2 regions of the Thalassospira sp. MIT121401 genome follow, and region 2 is predicted to be linked to the other one. Evidence: riboswitches for the same ligand, from Rfam matches in the RefSeq annotation. Region 2 holds a riboswitch; the other holds the start of a gene.
What was found. A riboswitch is a leader RNA that binds a small molecule or an ion and turns the genes downstream of it on or off. The one in region 2 is predicted to bind cobalamin.
Positions count from the first base shown of each region.

Region 1 (7,869 bases), 2.0 Mb from region 2:
AGTGATGATCGGCCACACAGCGTGCAGTCGCGGCAAAGGCAAACAGATAATCCACCGTTGCCGCCATCTCGAACGCCCCCTTATAGCCATGGCGCATCACCCCATTGATCCATTTGGGATTGACCACACGCGCCCGGACCACACGGGCGATTTCTTCTTCAAGCGTGCGGATTTTGGGACTTTCGGGGCGGGAATGGTCGCTGTGGTAAACCGTCGGCTGCTTGCCTGACAGGTTCCGTACCGCCGATGTCATTCCGCCTTCGAACTGATAATAATCGTCAGAATCCAACAGGTCATGTTCACGGTTATCCTGATTATGGATAATCGCATCGACATTGGATAACCGGGTTTCAAACAGCTTGCGCGCAGCAACACCTTCGGCCCCGTTGCCATAGGCGTAGCTTCCCCATGCCAGATAAGCATCGGCAAGATCGGCTTCGTTTTCCCAAAGCTTTTCGTCAATCATTGCCTGCAAGCCCGCACCATAGGCGCCGGGTTTTGATCCAAACACGCGGAATGCGGCCTGCTGGCGGGCCTGATCGGCTGTCATGCCCTGATCCCTGAGCTTTACGGTTTCACGGGCAATGCGCGCGGCAATCGGATTGATGTCTTCGGGTTCGTCTGTTTGATCCGCGACCGCCCGGACCGCACTGTCAAACAGGTCAATCAGGCCCGGAAAGGCATCGCGGAAGAAACCCGAAATGCGCAAGGTCACATCAACCCGCGGACGGCCCAGAAGCGATGCAGGCATGATTTCAAACCCGGTCACCCGGCGCGACGCACTGTCCCAGGTCGGACGCACCCCCATAAGCGCCAAGGCCTGGGCAATGTCGTCACCGCCCGTGCGCATGTTGCTTGTTCCCCAGACCGAAAGACCCAGCGCACTTGGCCATTCACCATGATCCTGAACATGGCGTTCCAACAACAATTCGGCCGATTTCCAACCCAACTGCCAGGCCGCAGGCGTCGGCACTGTACGGGTATCGACCGAATAGAAATTGCGCCCAGTCGGCAACACATCGGGTCGCCCACGGGTGGGTGCACCCGACGGTCCGGGTTCGACAAATTTGCCGGCAAGTCCCCGCAGAATGCCGGAAATCTCGGCCGGACCACAACCGGTTACGGCCGGGCGAATATTTGTTTCGATATCGGAAATAACATCCCTAACTGCACCCCATGACGGATCAACCGTGACGGTGCCATTGACCAGAGCCCGCGCCAGAAGCTCGATCCGTTCCACCGTATCGCCGGTTGTCCGCCACGGGCCAATATCGCTGTCATCCTTTGTGCCATAGGCAGCAAGGATATCGGGTTTGGCACCGGGCCAAAATTCAGCAAAGGCGCAATCAAGGGGATCAAATTCCGGGTCGGCCAGGATATCCTTGGCAATTGCGCGATGCAGGGATGCCTTCGGCCCGTGATCAGCACCACGTGGCAAGCGGGCCAGCGCGACCAGAAGATCGGTCAAAAGATCGCCTTCTGGTGCCTTGCCAAAGATATGAAGACCATCGCGGATCTGAAGTTCCTTAAGCTCGCACAGATAGTTATCAAGCTTTGCCAAGGCGCTTTCTTCGTCCTCATCCGCCTCGATCCCGCAATCACGATCAAGACCAATGCGAATGGCCAGCTCAAGAATGTCGCGTTTCAGGATCGTCAAACGGCGCGGATCGACCGCAGCAGCATCATAATATTCATCGACCAATGCTTCGAGATCTTTGAGCGGCCCGTAACTTTCCGCGCGAGTCAGGGGCGGGGTCAGATGGTCAAGAATGACCGCCTGGGCACGGCGTTTGGCCTGTGTGCCTTCGCCCGGGTCATTGACGATAAAGGGATAGAAATGCGGGGTCGGGCCAAAGACTGCTTCGGGGAAGCAATCCTCGGAGAGTGCCAGTGACTTGCCCGGCAACCATTCCATATTGCCATGTTTGCCAAAATGAATGATCGCATCGACGCCAAACACATGCCGCAGCCAGATGTAAAAGGCGAAATAGTTGTGCGGCGGCACCAGATCGGGCGAGTGATAGCTTTCAAGCGGATCAATGTTGTAGCCACGCGCGGGCTGCAAGCCCACGACCACATTGCCCATCGGCAGGATCGACAGGGCAAAGCTTTCCTGATCGGGCAGATAAAACGGATCGGTTTGGGGATCACCCCAGGCCTCGATCACCTGGCTTCGGATCGATTTGGGCAGCGCGGCAAAGGCGGTTTGATAATCCGCCAGGGACAGCGTTACCCGTATCTCACGCGTGGCAAGGGACTTGAAATCGTTGGTCGGCCCGGCCTTGATCGCGGCAATCAGGGCATCGCCGTCTGCCGGCAAATCGGTGATGGCGTATCCGTCTTCAAGCATGGCGCGCAGGGTTTCGATCATGCCAGCCGGCGTATCAAGCCCGACACCATTGCCCAGACGGGCATCCTTGTTGGGATAGTTGGCCATGACCATGGCGATCTTGCGATCTGACGGGGCAGATTTGCGCAACCTGATCCAGTTGGCGGCAAGTTTTGCGGTGAAATCGACCCGATCGCGCACCGGGATATATTTGACGAGATCGATCTGGGTCAGGTCATCCTTACCCGCCGATCCCTTGAACGAAACGGCCCGGGCCAGAATACGACCATCGACCTCGGGCAAGGCGACATTCATCGCGATATCACGGGCGGCAAGCCCGTTTACACCATCGCGCCATGCATCTTCGCTGCCACCGGACAAGACCACCTGAAAGACCGGCGCATCAACGGCATCAAACGGCCCGTCATATCGTTCCGATCCCGGAACGGAAAGCGCAAACCCGGTCGTATTCAAAATCAGATCGGCATTCGTTTCCGCAAGCCAGTCTCCGACCAGCGCACTTGCCACCGGGTCCTTGAGGCTGGCGACAAAAATCGGCAACGGATTGAGATGGTTGTCGCACAATGCAGCAACCAGCGCATCTATGACGTCAAGATTTCCCGCCTGGACAAGTGATCGATAAAAAATGATCGGGGTGACCGGCTGATCGGTTTTCCAGTTTGATCTGATATCATCAAGACCGGCCTGTGACATGCCCGGCCAATATCCGCCAGCCTTGACCAACGGAGCGGCTGGCGACCAGTTCCACCGCACATCTGCGTTCAGTTTTTCATAGATCAGACGCAGCAAATTTTCGGCATTTTGCGGGCCACCTTCGATCAGGTAGCGCCAGATATGCTGATATTCAGCACCCTTGACGGTGGATAGCGACAGAAGTTCGGCATCGGGTTGATCATCACCGGGCAACAGCACCATCGGGATATCACGCGACCGCGCCAAGGCGACCAGCTGCTCGACACCATATTCCCAATAACCGCGCCCGCCCAAGATCCGCACGATGATGAATTTGGCATCACAAAGCACATCATCGACATAAAGATCGACCGACATATTGTGACCAAGCTGCAAAAGACTGGCCAAACGCAAAGACGGAACATCATCACCAAACGCATCCGCCAGACGTGCCTGTGCCCCGGCAAGGCAGGCAAGCTCGGACTCGGCCGCAGACAGGATGACGACATCGCCCGGTTCCTGACCAAGATCGACCGCTTCGCTGCCATCGGTGACCATGCCGGGCTGTGCTGCCAAAAGATGCATTTGAAATTCCGTCTGTTCTGTCGTCAAAAGCACCGATACCGGACGCAAAACATCCGGTATCGGTCATATGGTTTTATGTGTGCCCAATGGGCTTAGGCTGCCTTGATTGCGGCCTCGATCGCGGCACGGTCCATACCATGCAAGCCGATCACCACCAGTTCGGAACGGCGGTTTTCCTTATCGGCCCAGGGACGGTCAAAGTAACGCTGGAAACGTTCGCCGACCCCTTGAACCACATGGCGCATCGGTTTGCCCGGAACATCAAGGAAACCCTTGATGCGCAGAACATCATATTGACGCACGATGTCGATCAGGCGTTTTTCAAGGACCGCCGGATCATTGACCGCATCAAATGAGACAACAAAACTTTCAAAATCATCATGATCATGTTCATGACCATCATCATGATGGCTCGGGCGGCTATCGAGGTCATCCTCGGCCGCAGCACCAAGGCCCAGCAAAATGGCGTTTTCAACACGGGAATGCTCGGTCGCGATGATTTTGACCGACGGCTTTTTAAGTTCAGCGCGGATATCGGCTTCGACCTTGGTGCGTTCTTCGTCGGTCAGAAGGTCGGTCTTGTTCAGAACCACCATATCGGCGCAATGAAGCTGTTCTTCAAACAGTTCTTCAAGCGGGCTTTCATGATCAAGGTTTTCATCAGCCTCGCGCTGGGCCTGAACCGCATGATGGTCATGGGCAAACAGCCCGTCGCGCAATGCCGCACCATCAAGAACCGCGACAACCCCGTCGACAGTCACGCGCGACCGTACTTCGGGCCAGTTGAACGCCTTGACCAACGGCTTGGGCAGGGCCAGCCCGGATGTTTCGATTACGATATGATCAGGCGGCGTATCGCGATCAATCAGGCCACGAATCGTTGGCAGAAAATCATCCGCAACCGTACAGCAGATACATCCGTTTGCCAGTTCAACCACATCATCCTCGGCACAGCCTTCGATACCGCACCCGTTGATGATGCCGCGATCAACGCCCAGATCGCCAAATTCATTGATGATCAGGGCAATGCGTTTGCCATTGGCATTTTCCAGCATGTTGCGGATCATGGTTGTCTTGCCGGCCCCCAAAAAGCCGGTAATGACGGTTGCCGGGATTTTACCCAATTGTGCCATTTTCAAATTCCTTGAAATTCAATCATTTAAATTGTCATTTGACCTGCATCGGAATGCCGGCAACGACAAGCGTCACCCGTTCAACCAATGCGGCAATACGTTGATGGAGACGTCCGGCATGATCGCGAAAAGCGCGCGCCATTGCATTTTCCGGTACAATCCCGAAACCGACTTCGTTTGATACCAGCAACACCGGAATACCCAGCCCAGGCAAGTGATCACAAAGCCGGTCGATTTCAGCATCAATATCGCGATCTTCAAGCATCAGGTTGGTCAGCCACAAGGTCAGGCAATCGACCAGAACCGGTTTGCCGTCCGGCTGATTGCAGGTGTCGAGTGCACCGCAAAGATCAAGCGGTTCCTCGATCGTTTGCCAAAGATCGCCACGCGATTGTTTATGAAGGTCGATGCGGTTGACCATTTCATCATCCCATGCCCGACCGGTCGCGATATATATGCCGCCGCCAGCCGCATTGATGATGTTTTCGGCGAACCGGCTTTTGCCAGATCGCGCACCGCCAAGAATCAGATGTGTCCCGCAAGGCGGGTCAGTCCGGGTCATATTCTATTCCTCGCCATGGCCTCCCACCGAGGCCCGATTGCGTCGCCATCATTTGAGATGATGACACCATTCGGCTGGTTTCCTGGCTGCGGGCATGAAAGCAATCCGCCTTCCCGGTTTCCCGGTGGCTGGTGAATGGCAATACATCCACCCGGATCACCCAACCCGATACAGTTGCGGGGGCAGCATCGGCATCGCACCGATTTCCCATCACCGAACGGTGCGCCGAACCTAACAGGTTTGCCCTTGAACCCAAAGGGCATTCTCTGTCCGAACGGGTCAGCTAACCGGAAGGTCAGTATTTGTAAGAATTGCCTGCTTGAGGCCGGCCCTCCTTTAAGGGAACATAATATTATCAAGCTGGAATTAGAGTGGTAACAAATCACCTTCCAGCAAGATCACCGGGACAAAAAACATCAAAACCGGTGGGCCGCATAATTGCGGCACCAAACTCTTGGGGTTAACTGGAATTTTGCAAAATCAGATGGCAGTTTCTGCACAACTATCGAAAATCCGAAATCCGAACACACCAACCTGGACCACATCCTCGCGCAAGGATATGTGGCTTGGTCTGCTTGAACGCCTGAATTCCGACAATCGGGCCTTTCAGACGTTTCTGGAAGAATATGCGACCGGTGCGGACATTACATTGTCGCGCCGCGATGTGCGCAGCATCTTTGCTCTTGATGCTTCCAAAGGGGTGATCGGCACCATCATCTGGTCCCATGCGCGTGGCATCCGCGTCAATGCGCTGTCGCTGCTCGTGCGTGATCTGCCGACGCTCATCACGTTGATGTCGATTTCGGATTTCGGCCAGGAAGAATTGAACGAATTGCTTTCCCAGCCGGGGATATCGGTCCCCACCGCCAGCAAAATGCTGTCAGCCTGTGGAAAGACCTATCGCAAGATGCCCGCAGCCATCATTGATGACAACGTCATCCAGGCGATTGAGAATACGGCTCTTTGTGAAGATTTCCCGCATGTCGCCAAATTGCGCAACAAGTCACGCAGCCGCCCGCTGCCCTATTACGAAGCCTATTTGAAAGACGTGACTGCGATCTGCGAAAAGCATGACATTACCGCAGATATGCTTGATCGCTATCTTGCTGAACATGCACTTGAAGATCTTCCCTTGAATTCCGAGCTGCAAACGGCCTGATTGCCGCGGACAGGGCGGTCTATGGCACGGAAATGGTCACGACATCCACATCCTGACGGCATCGTTCCACAGCGGGTCGATGCCGTTTTTATTTTCTGTCAAAATCATCCGAAGCTTTGATTGACCGCGGTCACACGCCAGCCGGGCTGATCCACACCGTCAATATATTCCAGTCTGGTCAGACTTAGCGTATCGATATGGAATGACAATGCCGCTTCAAGTGACAGTCCCAGCGCATTGGCCATGATCGCGCGGATGGTACCGCCATGGACCACTGCAACAATGTCACGGCCCGCCCAGTAGCTGGTGGCGTGGGTGAAAACCGGACCGACCCGCTCGACCATATCGGCAAAGCTTTCACCATTTGGCGGCTGCTGTCGGGCGAAATCGGTCCAGAATTGTGTGGTTTCGCCTTTCGGAAGGTCGTTCCAGCGCTGAAGCTCCCAGGCCCCGAAATGTTGCTCGGCAAAGCCGCTTTCGCGGGTCGGGGTGATGTCCTCGTCGATCAGTTCCTGAAGCTTGAGCGCGGTATCAAGCGTCCGTGACAGATGGCTGGTCATCCAGACCGCATCGCGGGGCAAGTGCCGCGCCACCGCACGCAGTTTTTTTTCATCAGACAGATCAACCTGCATGTCACTTCGGCCATAGACCAGACGTTCCGGGTTTTGCACCGGCGCATGACGCACCAGCCACCAGCGCGTTGTCTTGATTTTGGTCATGCTTTCCCCGGTTTGTTCGGACATTGGCAGTCAATCATGGTCGTTTTGAGCGATCAGCAAAGTTCCTGGCTATGCCATTACGGCAATGAATCCGATACCGGCAAACAGTTCGGCACAGATTTGGGTTGCCCCCAACACATCACCGGTCTGGCCACCGATTTGTGATCTGGCAACCATTGCGACGATCAGGATCGCGATCATCACACCGACGATTACCGCAAACATCGCACCGATACCGCCCAATACCAGAACAATGGCGCTGGCAATGGCAAACCCGACCAGAACCGGAAGCCATCCGGGCCGCCCGGCCCCTTTGCCCAGTCCGTTATCCCGCGCTGGCGGCAATATGCGCATAACAACCGGCATTGCCGCACGGGAAATAACCGCCATGATCAGAAACAGGATACCGGCCTGTCCGATATCCGCCGCAGCCGTAATCAGAACCAGCCGCAAACCCAGCGTCAAAATCAGCATGACAACCGCATAGGTCCCGACAGTGCTGTCGCGCATGATTTCAAGTTTGCGGTCGCGGTCCATCCCGCCGCCAAAGCCGTCAGCACAGTCGGCAATGCCGTCTTCGTGCATCGCGCCGCTCAGCAATACCATCGCTGCAATGGCAAAGATCGCATAGACAAGGGGGTTTCCCGTCAGAAAATCGACAAGCATCGCCGGCAGCAATGCCAGGCCCG
Region 1 is NZ_CP138926.1:249,529-257,397, forward strand. Features, by position in the region: gene cobN (cobaltochelatase subunit CobN) at 1-3,607, opposite strand, end outside; gene cobW (cobalamin biosynthesis protein CobW) at 3,700-4,740, opposite strand; gene cobU (bifunctional adenosylcobinamide kinase/adenosylcobinamide-phosphate guanylyltransferase) at 4,775-5,302, opposite strand; cobalamin riboswitch at 5,357-5,547, opposite strand; gene SIB88_RS01155 (hypothetical protein) at 5,787-6,461, shown strand; gene SIB88_RS01160 (histidine phosphatase family protein) at 6,566-7,180, opposite strand; gene cobS (adenosylcobinamide-GDP ribazoletransferase) at 7,250-7,869, opposite strand, start outside.
Region 1: linked by a shared signal. The riboswitch ahead of cobU (bifunctional adenosylcobinamide kinase/adenosylcobinamide-phosphate guanylyltransferase) and the one ahead of SIB88_RS13230 (DUF4198 domain-containing protein) in region 2 are both predicted to bind cobalamin.

Region 2 (7,869 bases):
TGTCCCCGGCCAAGAAGCTGGATTTCGAAACGGACGTGCCGGAAATGGCCGTTTCCCAACCGGCGTTTCTCGATGACACGGAAGAATTGATTGAAGTTGCACGGAAAAAAAGCCGTGGCGATTTGATGAAGCTGATGGGGATCAGTGAAAACCTTGCGGATCTGAATTATCAGCGCTTCCAGCATTTTTCACGGCCTTTTGATCGCAGTAACGCAAAACCGGCGATCTTTGCCTTTCGTGGTGATACCTATGTCGGTCTTGATGCCGACACCATGAAGGATGCCGATATCGACTGGGCCGAGGACCATTTTCGGATGCTGTCGGGGCTTTATGGTCTGTTGAAGCCGCGTGATCTGATGCAGCCTTATCGCCTTGAAATGGGCACACGGCTTGAAAATCCGCGTGGCAAGGACCTTTATGCGTTTTGGGGTGACAAGATCGCCAAAGAGATCAACAAGCTTACCGAAGGCCACAAGGACCGCAGCCTGATCAATCTGGCATCCAACGAATATTTCAAGTCGGTCAAGACCAAGCTGCTTGATGGACCGGTCATCACACCGGTCTTTAAGGAAGTCAAAGGCGGGGCTGCCAAGGTTGTCGGCTTCTCAGCAAAGCGTGCGCGTGGCATGATGGCGCGTTACATGATCGACAATCGACTGGAAAACCCGCAAGACCTTAAGAAATTCAATGTTGACGGTTATTGCTACCAGGATGACCTGTCAAACGAGACGGAGTGGGTCTTTACCCGCGTCCATGACCAGTAACGACAATTTTTTCGGTGAGTACGTATGACCGACGAGCATCTTGAACAGCTCGAGGAAGAAAATCATTTACCCGAATCTCATCCGTTTTCGGGGTATTTGAGAACATTCTTTCGGGGGCCGGGCCGTTCACGCAGCCTGACGCGCGAAGAGGCATTCGATGCCTTTTCAATGATCCTGCGCGATGAGGTCGAGCCGATCCAGCTTGGCGCATTTTTGCTTATGCTACGCTATCGGGCGGAAACGCCGGAAGAACTCGCAGGCATGATCGAAGCCGTGCGCAAAGCCGCAAGGCTTGATGCGGATGATGGACAGGACGCCAACCCGGTGGGCCGCCCGATGCTTGATTGGCCTTCATATGCGGCTGGTCGAACCCGTGGTCTGCCGTGGTTTGTATTGTCGGCACATTTGATATCGCAGAACGGTGTTCCGGTTCTGATGCACGGTTATAACTCGCATCTGGTCAATGGTCTTGGAACCGAGGCCGCGATCAAAGCGCTTAAGCTGCCGATCGCGATGTCAGCCGAAGAAGCCCGTTCGGATATTACCGCAAAGGGGTTTGCTTATCTGCCGCTGCGCCATATGCATCCGAAATTGCAGGAACTGATCGGTCTGCGGTCGCTTCTGGGGCTGCGCAGTCCGGTGAATACCCTGTTGCGGTTGCTAAACCCGTTACAGGCGCGGGCTGCTTTCCTGGGGGTGTTTCATCCGGCGTTTCTGGATGTGCATCGCGAAACAGGCAAGCTTCTTGAACTGCCGCGAATTGGCGTGATCAAGGGCGGGGGCGGCGAAGCAGAACGCACACCGTTCAAACATGTTGATCTTCGGATGCTTGATAACGGCGAGCTTTGCGACGTCCGGTGGCCGGCACTTTTGCCAAAAACCGAAAAAGAAATCGACGATCAAAGCCCGGTGACCCTCAAACACTTCCTGGCTGTTTGGCGCGGCGAGGTCGAGGATGCCCCGGCCGAAGCCAGGATCAAGGGCAGTGCAGCGATGGCGGCATTCCTTGCGGGCAAAGCCGATTATATGGACGAAGCCGAATCCCTGGTGCAGGGGTGGTGGGATAATCGCGATCGCGATATCGGTTGATATCGCGTTTTCGCAGTGAATGATTTTATGAAAGCGGGACGGATTGACGTCCCGTTTTTCATTCTAGAATGACGAGCCCGGTTCTTTGAGAAACGCGATTTCTTCTGGTGTGGATGTTCGGCCAAGGATGTCATTGCGGTGCGGATAACGCCCGAACCGGTCGATGATTTTCTTGTGTTTGATTTCAAAACCGTAATTGTGTTCAAGCCCAGGCTGATCAAACAGGGTCACGGCAATTTCATGGATCATTTCGGATTCTGAATGCATATAGGGCATATACAGAAACGCCCGCTGTTCAGGTGATCCAAGTTCCTTGTCCTTGCCCAAGGATACGGCTTCCTGTGCAAGAATAAGCGCGATCGGATCGGCAGCAAATGATTGCGGCGTGTCGCGATACATGTTGCGTGAAAACTGATCCAGAACGATGATTTCGGCAAGGCGCCCCGATGCGGTGGTGCGCCAGGTGAAAAGTTCACCGGCAAGCGCCGCGGCATGAATGTCGGAAAATCGTTCGGCAATGTGGGTATCAAGTGCAGTATCCTTGATAAACCATTGCTTTTGTTCGAGTTCCTTGAACCAGAAGTCCAGGACTGTTTCAGGAGCCATCATTTCCAACCCATCCCATGTAAGGCCAATCGCAATATTGTGCGATGTGTTTGCTGATCTTTGCCGCGGGAAGGGCGAAGGTCAAGCAATGGCGCGAAAAGATAATCCGTTCTGATGCGGGCAAAGAGTTGACAGGTGTTTGCCGCCCATGGAATATGAACGCGTCTTGGGTGTTGATCCATTGGATCGGCTTAAAAGGGAACGTGGTGCGTTACGACAATGCCACGGCTGCCCCCGCAACTGTAAGTGGTCCGAGCATTACCTATGCCACTGGTGACAAACCGGGAAGGCGTAATGCTTTTGAAACCACGAGCCAGGAGACCTGCCTTTGACTGCCGGACACGGCTTGTCCGGTACTGAACTGTTGGACGCCGGGGTGAGCGTCAGGTTGCAGGGAAAAGGCGGTCTCGTCGTGAAACCGGTATCTTGCTTCCAGCCATCCTATCGTTCTTGATCCTAACTCTGTGCGTCGGGAAACTTTTCTGACGTGCATCGTTCGTGAAAAGAGACGATTACATGTTTAAAACTCTTGGCAAGCTTGCGATTGCAAGTGCCTGTTTCGCGTTCGCGTCACAAAGTGCGCACGCCCATTTTCAATTGGCCTATACACCGGAAGTCAATGTGACCGCCCCCGGCGAACTGCCGGTGAAACTGATATTCTGGCATCCGTTCGAAAACGGACATGTCATGGATATGAAAAAGCCGGTGGCGTTTTACGCAATCCATCGCGGTGATAAAATTGATTTATCTTCAACGCTTTCTGAGGTGACCTTCACAGGGAAGGAGAATACCGCCAAGGCGTATGACGGTACTTTGACCCTTAAGCGCAGTGGCGATTACGTGATGGTGGTGGTGCCCGAACCCTATTACGAAGAAAGCGAAGATATCTTCATTCAGCAGATCACCAAGTCCTATGTGAACCGCAACGAAATCCCGACCGACTGGATGGAGGCACAGGGACTTGTGACCGAAATTCTGCCGTTAAACCGGCCGACCAACATTGTCGCAGGTTCGACCTTTACCGGTCGGGTGCTGAGCAATGGTGAACCGGTATCCGGGGTCGAGGTTGAAATCGAATATATGGCAGCCGAACCCGATATGGACCGTAACGCGCCCAAGGAACCGACAGCAGGACCGATGCCCGGTGGGGCGATTGTCGCGATTACCGATGCCAACGGGTATTTTACGTTCGGGATCCCCAAGGCCGGATTTTGGGGTTTTGCGGCCCTTGGCAGTGGGCCGGACAAAGAATTTCAGGGAAAAGAGCTTTCACAGGATGCAGTCCTGTGGGTTCGCGCCTATGATGTGCAATAGGCTTGGGGACAAAATAGATGCATATTGTTGACGGGGCACTGGCCCCAGAGGTGCTGATTGGCGGTGGCGTGCTTGCAGTCGCGGGGCTTGGCCTTGGATTGCGCAAACTGCCAATCGATAAAATTCCGGCGACGGGGGTGTTATCGGCGACGTTCTTCGTCGCCTCCCTGATCCACGTGCCGGTCGGTCCGTCGAGCGTGCATCTGATTATGAGTGGCCTGGCCGGGCTTGTGCTTGGCTGGACCGCATTCCCGGCACTTTTTGTCGGGCTTTTGTTGCAGGCCATCTTTTTCGGATTTGGCGGTTTGACTGTATTGGGGGTCAATACCGTCAATATTGCGTTTCCTGCGGTGATTGCCGGTTTCATGTTTCGCGGATTGGTGTCGCGAAGCAATCCAACCTTTGCGGCAATCTGGGGCGGGTGTGCCGGTGCGCTTTCAATTGCGCTGACCACCTTGTTCGTAGCTATTTCCCTTGGTCTGAGCGGGGAAGGGTTTGTACCGGCGGCCAAGCTTGTTTTCTTTGCCCATATTCCGATCATGGCGGTCGAAGGTCTGGTGTCTGCAGCAGCGGTTTATCTGATCATGAAGGTCAAACCGGCCTTGCTGATGGCCGATGCCCAGATCCGCCGATATGACGCACAAAACCCCGCGATCCTGGCCGAACAGGTGAATGAGGCCAACAATGGCTAAGCTTGCAACTGGGGTGTTTCTGGCAGGCCTTCTGTTCGGAATGCAGGCCGCCCAGGCCCATAAGGTGATTGCATCGGTTTTTCCAAGCGGCATAGCTGTCGAAGGGGAGATCGGGTTTTCCAATGGCGATATGGCTGCGGACACGCTGGTTGAAATTTTTGACCGGCAGGGAAACAAGATCGATGAAATCAGAACGGATTCTGACGGCTTCTTTGTCTATACGCCAAGCCGGAAAGTTGACCTTGTCTTTCGGGCCGATCTGGGGGCAGGGCATGTTGCAGAAGCCAGTTTTGATATTGCCGACCTGACGGGAATTTCAGGGGCAGGCAGCATTGCCGCAGTTTCTTCGGATGATAGCGCTAACATCACTGTGGATGGGGCAGTTGTCGGGGATAATGCAACCAAAACTGCAATCACCCGCGAACAGGAAGAAGTCATTGCCGCGATCGTTCGTGATGAATTGCGGCCATTGCGTCGGGAAATTACCGCCTACAAGGAAAAGAACGATCTTCAATCGATTCTGGGCGGTATTGGTTATATATTCGGGTTCTTCGGGATTGCCTATTATCTGGCAGCAAGACGTTTGAGAGCCAAAGCAACCAAATCATGAGCCATCTTTTCGGGCATGACCAGCCATTAAGTGTTCAGGGAGGCGGGCAACGACCGTCTTCCTTTGTCGGATCGTTTGATCCGCGTGTTCGGGTGGTGGCGGCCGGTTTGTTTTCGGTGATGGTCGTTTCCCTGCATCAGATCGAATTCGCGCTTGCTGCCTTTTTTGTGGCAGTGGCGACGATGTTCATGACTGATTTGCCTTTGCGTCTGACCTTGAAACGTATGGCAGCAATGGACGGGTTCATCATTGTGATGCTGGTGATGTTGCCATTCACAACGCCGGGAACCGCCATGTTTACCGTCCTGGGTGCCGAGGCCAGCAAGGAAGGATTGCAACATGCAGTCCTGATCGGCATTCGCGCCAATGCGGTTGTTTTGATGATGCTTAGCCTGCTTGCCGGGTTAACGCCGGTGGGACTTGGGCATACATTATACCGGCTGCGTTGCCCAGCAGCCTTGGTACATCTCATGATGTTTACGGTGCGCTATATTTCGGTTCTTCATGATGAATATCATCGACTGCGCATGGCCATGAAATTGCGTGGCTTCAAGGCGCGCAACAGCATTCATACCTATCGGTCGCTGGGGTATCTTTTCGGGATGTTGCTTGTCAGGTCTCTTGAACGTGCCGAACGGGTTCTTGAGGCCATGAAATGCCGCGGATTTAGTGGCCATTTCCCGATGATTGATCATCTTGTGTTCCGGCAACGTGATGCCCTTTTCGGGGCGGGGTTTCTGATGCTGGTTTCCGTGCTTGTTATTCTGGATCGTTTTTATGTCGTCTCTTATTGAACTAAACGATATTTCATACGGATACCGCGCAGGGCAAAATGTTCTGGACCGTGTCAGCCTGTCGCTTGAGGCCAGTGAAAGATTGTTCATTACCGGTCCAAATGGGGCTGGCAAAAGCACGCTGTTGCGCATTCTGGTTGGTCTGATCAAACCGTTTGGCGGCGAAATCAGGGCATTTGGAATGCCGCGTGTAACGGATAAGGATTTCCATGATCTGCGCTGTCGGGTCGGGTTTATTGTTCAGGACCCCGATGATCAGCTGTTTTGTCCGACCGTGGTCGAAGATATCGCTTTTGGCCCGCTTAATCTTGGGGCCAGCCGCGAAGAGGCACTGGCGATTGTTGACGAGGTACTTGATCAACTTCATCTCAGACATTTGCGCGAACGCATCACCCACGAGCTTTCAGGCGGGGAAAAGCGGCTGGTTTCTGTGGCGGCGGTTCTTGCCATGAAGCCCGATGTTCTTTTGCTTGATGAGCCGACGAACGCGCTGGACGAAGAAAATCTTCACCGGCTTGAGGAGATATTGCTGGAACTGCCGCAAGCCATGATTCTGGTGTCGCATGACCCGCATTTTCGCCGGAAACTGGCCACCCGGACGTTGGAATTGCGCGCCGGGAAAATGTCGCAGGCCAAGGAACTTGCACCCAAAAAATGTACTGCATCCGATCGCGCAAGGCAAAATGCCAAGGCCGATGATCATTCATTTGAAACCCTTTGACGGTTTAAGATAGGGTGTAAGGCGACACACAGCCCGGATGCCCCAACATGTCGCCATTTTCCATTTCGGCCTTTCGACATCTTTTTGCTGCCCAGATCACGTCCCTGATCGGGACCGGATTAACCACGGTGGCCCTGTCACTTCTGGCGTTTGATCTGGCCGGGGCGGATGCGGGGCGGGTATTGGGATCCATTCTGGTTTTGAAGATGGTCGCGTATCTGGTGATCGCCCCGATTGTCGGTGGGATGGCGCATTTGTTGCCGCGCCGGACATGGCTTGTCGGGCTTGATATCTTGCGTGCTGCAATTGTTCTGTGTTTGCCCTTTGTCGATCAGATCTGGCAGATTTTTGTTCTGGTCTTTGTTGTCAATGCCGCGTCCGCCGCGTTCACACCGGTCTTTCAGGCCATTATCCCGGAAATTCTCGAAGACGAGAAATCCTATACCAAGGGCCTTTCCTATGCCCGGTTGGCCTATGATCTGGAAAACCTGATCAGTCCGGCACTTGCAGCCGCCTTGTTGTTTGTCTGGTCGTTTGACAGTCTGTTTATCGTCAACAGCCTGACATTTGCACTTTCGGCCGCTCTGATTGTGACAACAACAGTGCCGCGCGCCGCCGCGACGGATCGCGAAGGCGGCATTTACGCCAATACGCGGTTCGGGGTGGTTGCATATCTCAAAACGCCACGGCTACGCGGACTTCTGGCCGTTCATTTTGCGGTTTCCTGCGTCGGGGCGATGATCATCGTCAATACGGTTGTTTTGACGCGGTCGATCCTTGGCGGGTCTGAAATTCTGACCACGGTGTTTCTTGCCTGTGCCGGTGGTGGATCAATGGTTGCGGCATTCGTCATGCCCAAGATCATTGATACAGTGGGCGAGCGCCGATTGATGATGGCCGGAATTGTTGCCGCATCGCTGGCGATGGTGGCAGGTGCCGTGATCATGGGGGCAGGCATTCGCGATGTTGCCGCCTTTGCATTGCTGTGGGTGTTTGCCGGGGCCGGAACCACATTTGCGCAGACGCCAGGTGGACGGTTGGTGCAACGATCTGCCGGTGCGGGGGATCGTTCCGCATTTTTTGCCGCCAATTTTGCACTGTCCCACGGTGGATGGTTGATTGCATATGGGGTGATCGGATGGATTGGCAGTCTGGCCGATATTTCGGTGGCGTTCTGGGTGTCGGGCGGGCTTGCATTTTGCGGTGCTGTGATGGCGCGCGTTCTTTGGCCCAAACAAGACCAGCTTGAACTTCAGCACAGCCATCCCGGTTTCTGGCA
Region 2 is NZ_CP138926.1:2,867,214-2,875,082, reverse strand. Features, by position in the region: gene yaaA (peroxide stress protein YaaA) at 1-764, shown strand, start outside; gene SIB88_RS13240 (glycosyl transferase family protein) at 789-1,853, shown strand; gene SIB88_RS13235 (DUF924 family protein) at 1,917-2,462, opposite strand; cobalamin riboswitch at 2,611-2,804, shown strand; gene SIB88_RS13230 (DUF4198 domain-containing protein) at 2,976-3,773, shown strand; gene cbiM (cobalt transporter CbiM) at 3,791-4,465, shown strand; gene SIB88_RS13220 (cobalt ABC transporter permease) at 4,458-5,075, shown strand; gene cbiQ (cobalt ECF transporter T component CbiQ) at 5,072-5,869, shown strand; gene SIB88_RS13210 (energy-coupling factor ABC transporter ATP-binding protein) at 5,853-6,590, shown strand; gene SIB88_RS13205 (MFS transporter) at 6,638-7,869, shown strand, end outside.